3 regions of the Gracilibacillus saliphilus genome follow, and region 3 is predicted to be linked to each of the others. Evidence: riboswitches for the same ligand, from Rfam matches in the RefSeq annotation. Region 3 holds a riboswitch; each other region holds the start of a gene.
What was found. Region 3 has a riboswitch for thiamine pyrophosphate ahead of tenA (thiaminase II). Riboswitches for the same ligand answer to the same signal wherever they lie in the genome.

Region 1 (4,223 bases), on a different contig from region 3:
GAGATTAAGTGAGAAATGGTTAACATCATCATGACAAGAATGAGGGATTTTCTCATATACTCAACCATCTCCCTTTTTCTATTCATTTATTCAGTATATACCTGATCAACAGACCAGTAAAGTGACTTTCCTCATAATTTACAATTCTTTTAATATCGGACAAAAACGTTCGTAATGAAAAAATTCACAAATGAATTATAATACTTTCTTGTTTCTGCTGGCCCCTAAACCAAAAACAGTCATGATTAATGTAACAAATAGTATCGTCATAATAGAAGGCTGCCAATGGTTGGTAATGTCAAAAATAAGTCCAATGACTATCGGTCCAATCGATGCTAATAGGTAACCAAAAGATTGTGCCATTCCTGATAATTCAGCAGCTTGTCTTGCATTAGTAGTCCTTAGACCGAGCAAGGCTAAAGCCAAGCTTATGCTAGCTCCTAACATCATGCCAATTAGTGTAATCGCAATAGTAGTCCCTATGATACCAGGTTCAAAATATAGCATGCTATAACCGATAATGCCTGACATCCCAAAAACGGCAACGACAGGTTGTTGGTTTTTCAGCTTACCTGCAATAACAGGAGTAAAGAAAGTAGCAGGCAAACTGATGAATTGCATGTATGCTACATACCATCCAGCAACTGACCCTGAGAAATCATTGGAAATCAATATTTCAGCTAACCATGAAATCGTTACATAAAATAAGAAAGATTGTAATCCCATAAAAAGCGTGACTTGCCAGGCAACAGGTGAACGCAATAATTGAACAGTGCTCGGTTCGTATAGTTCCTTATCTTCTTTAATGGGCGCTTTGTTCATCGCGATAAGCCAGACAACTATACCGATAATCACGAGTAAACTCCAGCTAGCTAATGACCATTGCCATCCAAGTCCAGCAGTTGTTGTAAGTGGTACACTGAAACCTGAGGCTAATGCGGCGAAAATGGACATCGATGTTGTATAAACACCTGTCATTAAACCGATTTTCTCAGGGAAATTACTTTTAATGAGACTTGGTAAAATAACATTAATGATCGCAATACCGACACCGATTAATATGGTACCGACAAATAATAAGGTAATGGATGCTGTGGAGCGGATCCAAATACCAATCAATAATGTGATAAGTCCATATAGTAATGCTTTTTCATTAGTAGTCCGATTGGCAATCCTCGGTGCTATGGGTGACATAAAGCCAAAGGCGATGAGCGGCAAGCTGGTTAAAAAGCCTGCACTCCAATTGCTGATCGATAATTCTTCACGGATGATGCCAATGATAGGACCGACTGAAGTGATTGCGGGTCTTAAATTAAAGGCTAACAGAATAATGCCAATGATAAAAAGAATCGTATAATGCTTTTTTGTTAAGTGTGGACCTTTTTCCATTTTTTCACCTTATTTCTATGTTTTTATTAACAAATGTCATACAAAATATGCTAAAATAAGTAAGAAACTATTAGTAAAATTCGCATTATAATAGAATAACATACATAAAGTAAGACTTCCATTAGTGGGGGTCTTATGGATGGTTCGCACCGTGGATCAATCACAAGTGGAAGTTAACTATGATGAAAGAAGGTCTACAATGGAGAATAAGGTCGTTAAAGAATTACTATCATGGTTGAAGGCGTTGTTGGTTGCTGTTATTATTGTGCTTCTGTGTCGGCACTTTTTGATTACTCCTTCCGTTGTGAAAGGCGAATCGATGATGCCAAATTTAGAAAATGGCGACCGGATTATTTTGAGTAAGATCAGTAGTATTGATCGCTTTGATGAAATTGCCTTCAAAGCACCGGATTCAAATGATAATTATGTTAAGAGAATAATAGGTTTTCCCGGTGATACGATTGAAATGAAAGATGACAACTTATATATTAATGGGAAGCTCTATGAAGAGACGTATCTTGATGACTCGAAAGCAGCACTGACTGATGGCCAGAAGCTAACAAATGATTTTACTTTAAAAGAATTAACTGGTAAGGAACAAGTTCCTGAAGGGAAAATATTTGTTTTAGGTGATAATCGGAGAGTTAGTAAAGATAGTCGAGAATTTGGCTTTGTAGATGAAGATGCTGTTATTGGAGATGTTAAAATGCGTATATGGCCAATTGAATCATTTGGAATCATTAAATAGGTAAGGCTAAACTTGACAATTTACCGTATCCGTGTTTTATTGGTAATAACTTCATAATAGAAATTCCGCTAGGGGTGCTGCATGAGCAGCTGAGATAAGAATGTATTTCTTGATCCCTTTGAACCTGAACTGGTTAAGACCAGCGTAGGAAAGTGGAGTCGGATGGTGTGTGAACGACATACACCTCATTTTTGATATGGACTATTCAAAAGCCGCTCCGCTACCCGCGAGCGGCTTTTTATTATGAAAATATATATTTTCTGGAGGCAGGAGAAATGACATTTAGTCAAGAATTGCGTGTAGCGGCAGATGATATTTACCAAGGTATTTTTGAACACCCTTTTGTAGTTGGAATTGGAGAAGGAAATTTGCACAAAGAAGCGATCATTCATTATGTGAAAGCAGATTTTGAGTATCTCAATGCTTTTATGAACATCTATGGTATCGCCATCGCCAAAAGCAACACTAGAGAAGATATGACATATTTCTATGAAAAGATCGGTTTTATCCTGAATAGTGAAATTCATCCACATCATAATTTATGTCAGGTTGCAGGTGTTGGTTACGATGAGTTGCAAGGATACCCTTTACCACCGACAGCAAATCATTATGTAGCCCATATGAAAAGTGTCGCACAACAAGGAAGTATCGGGGAATTAATCGCAGCATTGTTACCTTGTCCCTGGACATATTTAGAGATCGGACATTACTTAAAAGAAAAGTATCAACCAACGGAAGAACATCCTTTTTATGAGTGGATTACATTTTACGCTAAGGAAGATACAGCATCAGTGACAACGGAACTGTGTGAGCGTTTAGATAAATGGGCAGAACAAGTTGGAGAAGAAGAGAAACAGAAAGCTAAATTAGCTTTTATTAAAAGCTGTCAGCTAGAGTATTTATTCTGGGAAATGGCTTATCAGGTGGAAGAATGGCCGTTTTCATTTGCTGGAAAGGGGAAGCAACATGCATAAAGTAGCGTCAGCACTCACAATAGCTGGAACAGATCCTTCAGGTGGTGCAGGAATTCAAGCGGATTTAAAAGTATTCCAAGAACAGGAAGTTTACGGAATGAGTGTGATTACTTCCCTCGTAGCGCAAAACACGCTAGGTGTTCAGGATGTACAGCATTTAAGCATTGATTTTATTGAAAAACAATTAGATGCCGTTTTAACGGATATTCCACCACAAGCAATGAAGACAGGAATGATCGCTACTGTTGATATGATGGAATTAATAGCTAAAAAATTAGCAAATACGGATATTCCTTACGTGATTGATCCAGTTATGGTGGCCAAAAGTGGTGATTCATTAATGGATGAGAAATCAAGACAGGTCATTCGCAATACGTTGATTCCGCATGCTACAGTGGTGACGCCAAATGTACCAGAAGCAGAAATTCTAGTAGGTTTCGATATTCACGATAATCAAGATGCAGAAAAAGCAGCGAAAGTAATTGTTAATGATCTTGGTGCGAAGGCTGCGGTTGTCAAAGGTGGTCATTTAGAAGGAGCAGCAGTAGACGTTCTATATGACGGTGAAGATTTCTACTATCTAAAAGCTGACCGTTTTGAAACGAAGCATACACATGGTACAGGTTGTACATTTTCGGCTGCGATAACTGCCGAATTGGCAAAAGGTAAGCAGATAAAAGACGCGGTAGTTATTGGTAAGGACTTTATTACTGATGCTATTCAATACCCTCTCGAATTAGGTAGTGGGCATGGTCCGACTAACCATTGGGGCTACAGGCTAAAAAGTTTACCTGGACAAAGGGAGGTATCTAAGTGAGCCATTTAATTGAAGAAGTGAGAAAGCAGCAACCATTGATTCATAATATCACCAATCAAGTCGTCATGAACTTTACAGCAAATGGATTATATGCTGTCGGTGCAGCCCCAGTGATGGCTAATGCTAAAGAAGAAGTAGAAGAAATGGCGCAAATGGCAAGTAGCCTCGTTTTAAATATTGGTACATTGACAACGGAACAAATTGATGCGATGATTTTGGCCGGTAAAGCTGCCAATCAAGCAGGGGTTCCCGTTGTATTAGACCCGGTTGGTGTAGGTGCGACTACTTTCCGTAC
Region 2 (4,223 bases), on a different contig from region 3:
ATCGGGGGAAGAGCCCATCGAGAAAGCGAATATCTGGAATTAGATTCATTTGTCCCTAGAACAATACTTTTAGCACACGTAATTGCCGAATTAGCATAAGAAAAACTGAGCAACAAACGCTCAGTCCTAAAAGCTAAAGATTTACCATTTCTCTAGCTTCCATTATGAAATACTTGAACAGCTTAACCGCCACTCCGGCTGCCCACTTCCCTTTCCGTGGGGTTTGCCCTTCAGCTAACTTTTGCGAGCAAAACCCACTCGAAAAAGTGGATCTTCAGGTCAAACCATTCCCACAGGAGTGGAAGTGTGCGGGCTTCGCTAAGATCTGCTCTACAACGCTAGCATGAGGTAACGTGGTTGTTTTTACTCATAAATAGCAATTTCTAACCCATTGTAAAAATGTGCCACCAATGGTTTAATGTTTTCTTTATATGAAAAAAATGAAAACAGTTCACTTTATAGTTAGTGAACTGTTTTTATATTAACCAGCATAATAATTTTCTTGAAGGAAATGTAAATGGTGTCTTAATATTTGCATTTCTTCTTCGTTTAATGGTACTAATGGTAAACGGACATTTCCTACGTCTATACCATTCAACCCTAGAGCTGCCTTTACCGGTGTAGGACTTGGTGCCATAAACATCGTTTGCATAATTGGGAGTAAATATTGATGTAACTCCTGCGCTCTCCAGAAATCGCCATTTTGACAAGCAGCAACCATTTCATTCATTTCGTTACCAATGATATGTGAAGAGACTGATACAATTCCATTTGCACCAATGGCAACAGCAGGAAGTGTCAAATTATCATCACCACTGTATAGAGAGAAGTCCTGGTCTGTTTCTCGAATGATTTTGGTCATCACATCGAGGTTACCACTAGCTTCTTTTACAGAAACGATATTATCGATTTTAGCAAGTTCAATAATCGTTTCAGGATTCACATTTACACTAGTTCTACCCGGAATATTATACAACATCACTGGGAGTGTGGTAGATTCCGCAATGACTTTAAAGTGTTGATACAAGCCTTCCTGTGAAGGTTTATTGTAGTAGGGTGCAACAAGCATAACTCCATCTACACCAATCGTCTCCGCCTTTTTCGTCATTTCTATAGATTCACGAGTGTTGTTTGATCCTGTCCCTGCTATGACAGGTACGCGACCATTAACGACTTTAACCGTAAATTTAATGAGAGATAATTTCTCTTCTTTTGATAGTGTAGGAGATTCTCCAGTTGTTCCGGCAACAACTAGTGCATCAGTTCCATTTTGTAGTAAATAATTAATTAATCGTTCTGTTTTTCCATAATCAATCTCTCCATTTTGATCAAAGGGAGTTACCATCGCTGTTAATACACGTCCAAAGTTCATGATATATCCACCTCTATTCAAAGATTTAAAACAATTTGACTAGTTCCATTGAATAGAGGGTATCTCATCACCAATTGAAAATAAAAAGATGCAACAATGAGGGCATTGTTGCATCTGGAATTCAAATTGGATTCGATGCGTGAGATAGCCCTCCATATAGTGTGGCACTATATGACAGCCCTGCATTTATTCAATGAAGGACCAGTAAAATAAGCTGATGCATACTTATTTTACTTCGGCAAATTCCCCTTTCGATAGCTTTCTCAGGCAACACCAGCCTCCCACTATGTACTAATGGTTTTTGCACCTCTATTCTCACTTCAATAAAAATTGAAGCAAAATATTTAATTGTTTTACGTTGTTACCAACTATATCAAAAAATATCGATTCATGCAATCTGATTTTCAAAAAAATTTTCTTGACAATATGGAAAAATTTGATATGATGAAGTCGAATTAAATATTATCAACACATTCCACTAGGGGTGTCTTTTAAAGACTGAGATTAAAGTGCTACTTTAAGACCCTTAGAACCTGATCTGGCTTATACCAGCGTAGGGAAGTGGCTAGTATCTAATATATTGCAATACTTTTTATATGGATAAGTATAGCCACTATCTCTACGTATGTATGGATAGTGGCTTTTTGTGTTTGGAGGAGGGTTTTGCTGTAACTAAGTGAGTGATCAAGAACGGGTAAGACTAGACGAATACTTATTCTTAATTTAAAAAAGGAGATGGATGTAGATGAGAAAAACATTAACTTTGACTGATATTTTAATAACAATTGTTATTGCCTTTATTTTTAGTGTTATCTACAAACTGTGGGGTCCATTATACAGCTTTGTAGGGATACTTGGTTTACATGTGGATCAGTTAATATACGGTATGTGGTTTATGGCTGCAACAGTAGCTTTTCTGATTATTCGCAAGCCGGGTATTGCTTTATTAGCAGAACTCGCAGCTGCTCAAGGAGAGTTTTTATTTGGTGGACAATGGGGTATATCACTCCTTTTATATGGTCTTATACAGGGATTAGGCTGTGAACTAATCTTTGCTATGTATCGATATAAGAGTTATCGTCTGTATGTTACTTGTCTAGCAGCAATAGGCGCTGCGATAGGATCACTATTATTAGATGTTTTTTATGGTTATATCGATTCATTAGCATTATGGAATCTTACATTATTGATCGTTGCCAGATTAGTAGGATCGATATTGATTACGGGTGTATTTGCTTATTACTTGGTAGAAGCATTGGACAAAACAGGTGTCACAAAGGCAATCCGTCCAGTAACTAATGATGATTATCAAAGACTCGAAGATGAGATGAGGTAAATTGGCATGCTTGAAGTGAAAAATTTACGAGCTAAATATCCAAATGAAACATCATTATTATTTAAAGATGTTTCACTATCCATTCAACAAGGTGAGAAAGTATTGCTTGTCGGTCCATCAGGATCGGGAAAGTCCACCTTACTTCAGATATTGGCTGGCTTAATACCTGACGTGATAGAAGTACCTATTAAAGCTGATAAACGGAAGATTTCAGAATCGTATGGAATGGTTTTTCAGGATCCAGATGCCCAGTTTTGTATGCCTTATGTAGATGAGGAGATTGCTTTTGTACTAGAAAATAGAAACATACCTCAGCAAAATATGGCTTCCTTAATTAGCCAATACCTAGATCAGGTTGGTTTACAATTAGCGGATCAACACGTTTCTATCCAACAATTATCAGGCGGTATGAAACAACGGCTTGCGATAGCATCGGTATTAGCCTTGGAACCTGAAGTGTTGTTCTTAGATGAACCAACTGCTATGCTGGATCAGGTTGGCACGAAACAAGTTTGGGATACCTTGAAGGAAGTTTCAGAAGATAAGACAGTTGTGATTGTAGAACATAAAATTGACCATGTTTTACCCTTAGTTGATCGGGTCATTATTTTAGATGAAATAGGTGCTATAGTGGCTGATGGTGAACCGAACGATATCTTCAATCGATTCCGAAGTAAGTTGTATCAATATGGAATATGGTATCCAAACATTTGGGATGACTATGCCCGGCAACTTCCTAATTATGCCCAATATGATAACATGCATCAACCGATTATAACCATGGATTCCTTTCATGGTTACTACCAAAAACAAATAAAAATGCATGTTAACGATGCAGTGATTCATCGAGGTGACTGGCTAGCGATAACTGGTGAAAATGGTTCAGGTAAAAGTACGTTGATGCTTGCAATAATGCAATTGATTAAAACATCAGGAGAGATTAACTATTTTTTATCAGATAATATTAACACATGTGATTATCGGAAGATGGGGTATGTGTTCCAAAATCCTGAACTGCAATTTATCACGAATAGTGTTTATGCCGAACTAGAGCACTCTTTGAAAAATAGTGAGGCTCACCCAGAAGAGTTTGCTGATAGGATAGAAGCACATTTAAAAAGATATAACTTATATCATGTTAAAGACCACCATCCCTATCAATTATCTATTGGTCAAAAGAAACGATTAAGTGTAGCAACCGCTACCATTGCAGATGTTGATATTCTACTTTTGGATGAACCGACCTTTGGTCAAGATGCCAAAAACACTTTTCAAATGCTTGAACTTTTTGAAGAATGCCGAAAAAATGGCATCACGATTGTGATGGTTACCCATCAGCCTGAAATAGTTGAATTATATGCAACGAAGGAATGGCGAATAAAAGATGGGGAACTTATGGAAATCTTAGATCTTTCCAGAGTGCAAGAAAATATCTTGAAGGATGATATGTATGTCTATTAGTATTAGTTACCAACCAACCTGGTTACATCAGATAAATCCTAGTTTTAAATTATT
Region 3 (4,223 bases):
GGAAATAACTTATAGATAGATGACAAATCTAGTTTTCCCGACTTTAAAAATACGAAGGCACTCGTAAAAGAACCCATCGTCCCTACCAGTTTATTCGTAGCAACAGCTGCTGATGGATTCATTCCATTTGATAACAATACCGGCAATGTGATAAGCCCACCACCGCCCGCAACAGAGTCGATGAAACCAGACAAAAATCCAAAAATGATCAAAATAAGTAATAAATAGATATCAAGTTCGGTCAATTTCTTGCCTTCTTTCCAATGGCTATGAAATAAATCACCTGCCAACTTTAAATTTTGCACCACACCATTATAACGATTTATTTCATATAAATAAATCTTCATTTTCATAGAAGGATGAACAAAATTGATTTTAAGGAAGATAGGTATCTGATCATTTATTTTCACGGAATGATTATTTGTTTACTTCACTTACTCACTTCTCGTTTTCAGACACTCTTCAGAAACATTTGTCCAGTTGATAGAATACTAGTTTGAAATAAGAAATCCCTGCTTATCATTTGTAAACTTCCATGTTAAGCAGGGTAATTTTATATATAATTAGTATTCTTTTCCATTGTAATTGACATGTACTTATTTAGCTCATCGTTTCTTAGTATTACACCAAGCCGGAATAAACGTTAACAATGTCTTCGTGAATTGAATCAACTCTTCTAGTTCTATTTTTTCATCAACTGCATGTGCTTCATGTAATTTACCTGGACCATAAATCGCGGTTGGTATACCTGCATCACTAAACCACCCAGCATCTGTCACAGTCTTCGACATACCAACAAAAGGCTTTTCCTGTTCGATATCCTGATGTGACTTTTGGAGAAGTTTAATGGCGGGATGCTCTGGATCAATCTCTGCAGAAGGAAAAATCTCACCACGATCTTCTATCATAGATTTTCCACCCCATTCAAAATGAAGCGGATTTTTCTCAAACCATAAGTCGTCTTTAAGTGATTGATGGAGATATTCCTCTACTTCTTGCGAAACAATGCGATAATCTTCATTAGGATAAAAATGAACCGTAATCCAAAGGCGACATTCATCCGCAACAAAAGCTGCATGACGTCCCCCTTCTATAACAGCCGGATTAATAGTAGTTGTACCTTTTTTAAAGCCAGGGTACTCCTTTGTCTCCACCCATTTCTTCTCTAAATTACGAAGGCTTTCGATGACCTTGGTCATTTTCTCAATCGCACTGGCATCCTCGCCTGTTTCATTTAATTCCGCACGCATTGCATCATGATAAACACGTTTACTTTTAACCGTAACCCAACCTGTGATTACACCACCTTGACCATGGATTTCACGATTACTGCCATCAACAACTAACGTAAAGTCAGCATTATATCCTTTTTCAATACAAGAAAGTGTTCCCGCTTCACCGACTTCCTCACCAATTACCGTCTGCAACTGCAAATCGCCTTTTAAGTCAATTCCTTCTTCATGTAATAGCTTAGTCGCAAACAAGGCACATGCAACAGCCCCTTTCATATCAGAAACCCCACGGCCATACAGATATTTACCTTTTTCAGTAAGAGAGAACGGAGGCACTGTCCAACTAGATTCATCTCCCACCTCCGCTACATCAATATGCCCGTTAATAATCAGGCTATTATATGTATCAGAGTCTGTTCCTTTCTTAATCCCGACAAGATTAGGATCATTCGGGAAGACATCCCATCGTTCAGTGTCAAAATCTAATTTTTCTAGATAATCCGCGATATACTTCTGAATGTCAGACGTATTTCTAGCAGGCGGACTAACGGTAGGAAAACCGATAAGGTCAGATAAAATATACTTTAATTCATCTTTTCTATCATCTACTAAATTGGTTAATGCTCTGTTCATTCGGCATTCACCGGCCAATCTTCTTTCTTTTCAACCATATCCCAAAACATATATTCAAATTGACTAGTCTTCACCACAATCTCTTCAAGTCTTGCTAATTCCTGCTCTGGCTTGCCTTCTGCAATTTGGTTCATTAATTGTTTCGTTTCTTCCGCTAATGCGGTAAATTCATTAGAACTATACATTTCTACCCAACTGCTGTAAAAATTATCGTCTAATGCACCTGGCCATTTAGCCAGTGATTTCCCAATAAAATTGTAACTCCACTCACACGCTAGTACCGATGCAACTACATTTTCCACCCCACCACGCTGAGACAAATTCAACATATAACTCGTATATGCGGTAGTAATCGCAGACGGTTCTGTAGATTCAAGCTCCTCTTTCGAAATACCGAATTCCGCAGCATAGTTACGGTGCAAATCCATTTCCACATCTAAGACACCATGTAGTAGCTTGGCAAAAGTCGCCATTTTCTCCAAGTCTTCTGCTTTTGAACTCCCAATCGCAAACAATCTTGCATAATCGATTAGATAAACATAATCTTGCTTTAGCCAATGCTTAAACTTTTCCTGTTCTAGTGTGCCGTCACCTAACCCCTTTACAAAAGGATGTTCTAGATATGAATTCCAAATCGGTTCCACTCTTTTCCATAGACGATCGGTAAACAATGTAGTCATTTTACACTCTCCTTGTTTAATGAATAGAAGTTGCCAGAGAAGTCATGAAAGTTGCCAGTAAATCCACCATAGTTGCCAGATAACTTGCGAAAGTTGCCAGTAAATTTTGAGATTACATAAGAAAAACCCATCACCAATGCAGGGAGATGGGTTAGTAATGTACAGACTAATCAAACAATCTATATAACTACCAATTCCACTTCCCTACGCTAGTTTTAACTAGATCAGGTTCAAAGGGTCGATTTCCTCTCTCAGCATCTACATGCTCCCCTAGCCGAATGGTTAAATTATTCAGTTTCCATTTTAGTATACTAACAAATATTTGGAAATGCAAACACGATTAGACATGGACTCACCAAAACTTATCCATAAGTTGTTCATAATCTAAATTGCCGTACTAGACTGTTTAATTTTTCTGCTAATTTAGCTAATTCCTCGGAATTGGATGATACTTCTTCCATGGAACTGCTTGCTTGTTGAGCAGATGCAGAAGTTTGCTCCACTCCTGCTGCAGATTGCTCTGATATCGAAGCTATTTCTTCAATTGAGCTATTGATTTCGTTACTCGAAGCTGACATATCTGAAAGATTTGTTGACACTTTTTTTATGCTAGTTACCATTTCGCTTATAGAACTATTAATTTGTTCAAAAGTTTTTCCTGTTTGTTTGATTTGGTTTGTACCTGCTTCTACCTCTCCATACCCTTCTTCTAACGATTGTGACACATTAGCAGATTCATTTTGGATATTGGAGACAATTCCTGTGATATCAGAAACAGAATCAGCTACTTGTTCGGCAAGCTTTCTCACTTCATCAGCTACAACAGCAAATCCTTTTCCATGTTCACCTGCACGTGCCGCTTCGATCGCAGCATTTAAAGCTAATAAATTGGTTTGCTCTGAAATATCTTTAATGACCGACACAAGCTTGGTAATCTCTTGGGACTGATCATCCAAACCACGGACTTTCTCTACAGCTTCTTGAACAATCGTATGAATCCGTTCCATTTGTTTCACAGAATACTTCATCATTCCACTGCCATCTTCTGTTCTATTTAGTACATTTGTAGATACTGATTGGATTTGTTCACCATTTTCATTTGCTTCGTAAACTTTTTGTACAAATTCGCTCATTTTACTAGATACATTGCCTGCAAGATTAGCTTGAGTTTCGGAACCAGACGCCAATTCCTGCATTGTGACAGCAATTTGTTCTGTTCCAGACTTCACCTCATTGGCAGATTGATTTAATTCTTCACTTTGTGCACTGACAGTATCAGAAACTTCAGAAACTTGTCGGATCATTCCTTTTAGATAGTCACTCATTTTATTGATAGAACTTGACAATTGCCCGATTTCATCATTTGCTTGGTAATCTAGCTGTTCTATTTGTAAGTTACCTTGTGCTATTTCATTGCTGACAGACACTACTTTGGATAGGTTACGTGAAATGGTCCGATTCACCAGACTAATGAGAATAATACTGATAATTAATGAAACTACGATCGCAATGAACAGTGACGTTAAGACCACCTTTTGACTTTCCTTTGCTCGACTGGAAACCTCCTCCATCTCGCTATGTAGTAACTCTTTTAGTTCATCTATATGTTCTACTGCTTGTAAGCGTAGTTCTTTGGCATTTTCTGCTCGACTAGCTGCCAAATTTTCGTTTCCACTGT

Region 1: it holds a riboswitch for thiamine pyrophosphate, as region 3 does, so the genes downstream of both, tenA (thiaminase II) here and tenA (thiaminase II) in region 3, are expected to answer to the same signal.
Region 2: it holds a riboswitch for thiamine pyrophosphate, as region 3 does, so the genes downstream of both, GHT08_RS13500 (ECF transporter S component) here and tenA (thiaminase II) in region 3, are expected to answer to the same signal.

The regions. Positions count from the first base shown of each region.
Region 1 is NZ_WJEB01000031.1:19,232-23,454, forward strand. It holds gene GHT08_RS17070 (hypothetical protein) at 1-56, opposite strand, end outside; gene GHT08_RS17075 (CynX/NimT family MFS transporter) at 196-1,389, opposite strand; gene lepB (signal peptidase I) at 1,589-2,137, shown strand; TPP riboswitch at 2,198-2,305, shown strand; gene tenA (thiaminase II) at 2,413-3,111, shown strand; gene thiD (bifunctional hydroxymethylpyrimidine kinase/phosphomethylpyrimidine kinase) at 3,104-3,928, shown strand; gene thiM (hydroxyethylthiazole kinase) at 3,925-4,223, shown strand, end outside.
Region 2 is NZ_WJEB01000020.1:22,116-26,338, forward strand. It holds gene GHT08_RS13490 (M20 family metallopeptidase) at 1-99, shown strand, start outside; gene dapA (4-hydroxy-tetrahydrodipicolinate synthase) at 482-1,372, opposite strand; lysine riboswitch at 1,510-1,692, opposite strand; TPP riboswitch at 1,843-1,949, shown strand; gene GHT08_RS13500 (ECF transporter S component) at 2,118-2,708, shown strand; gene GHT08_RS13505 (ABC transporter ATP-binding protein) at 2,715-4,169, shown strand; gene GHT08_RS13510 (energy-coupling factor transporter transmembrane component T family protein) at 4,159-4,223, shown strand, end outside.
Region 3 is NZ_WJEB01000012.1:34,356-38,578, reverse strand. It holds gene GHT08_RS11020 (TSUP family transporter) at 1-245, opposite strand, end outside; gene GHT08_RS11015 (acetylornithine deacetylase) at 606-1,865, opposite strand; gene tenA (thiaminase II) at 1,862-2,545, opposite strand; TPP riboswitch at 2,730-2,827, opposite strand; gene GHT08_RS11005 (methyl-accepting chemotaxis protein) at 2,923-4,223, opposite strand, start outside.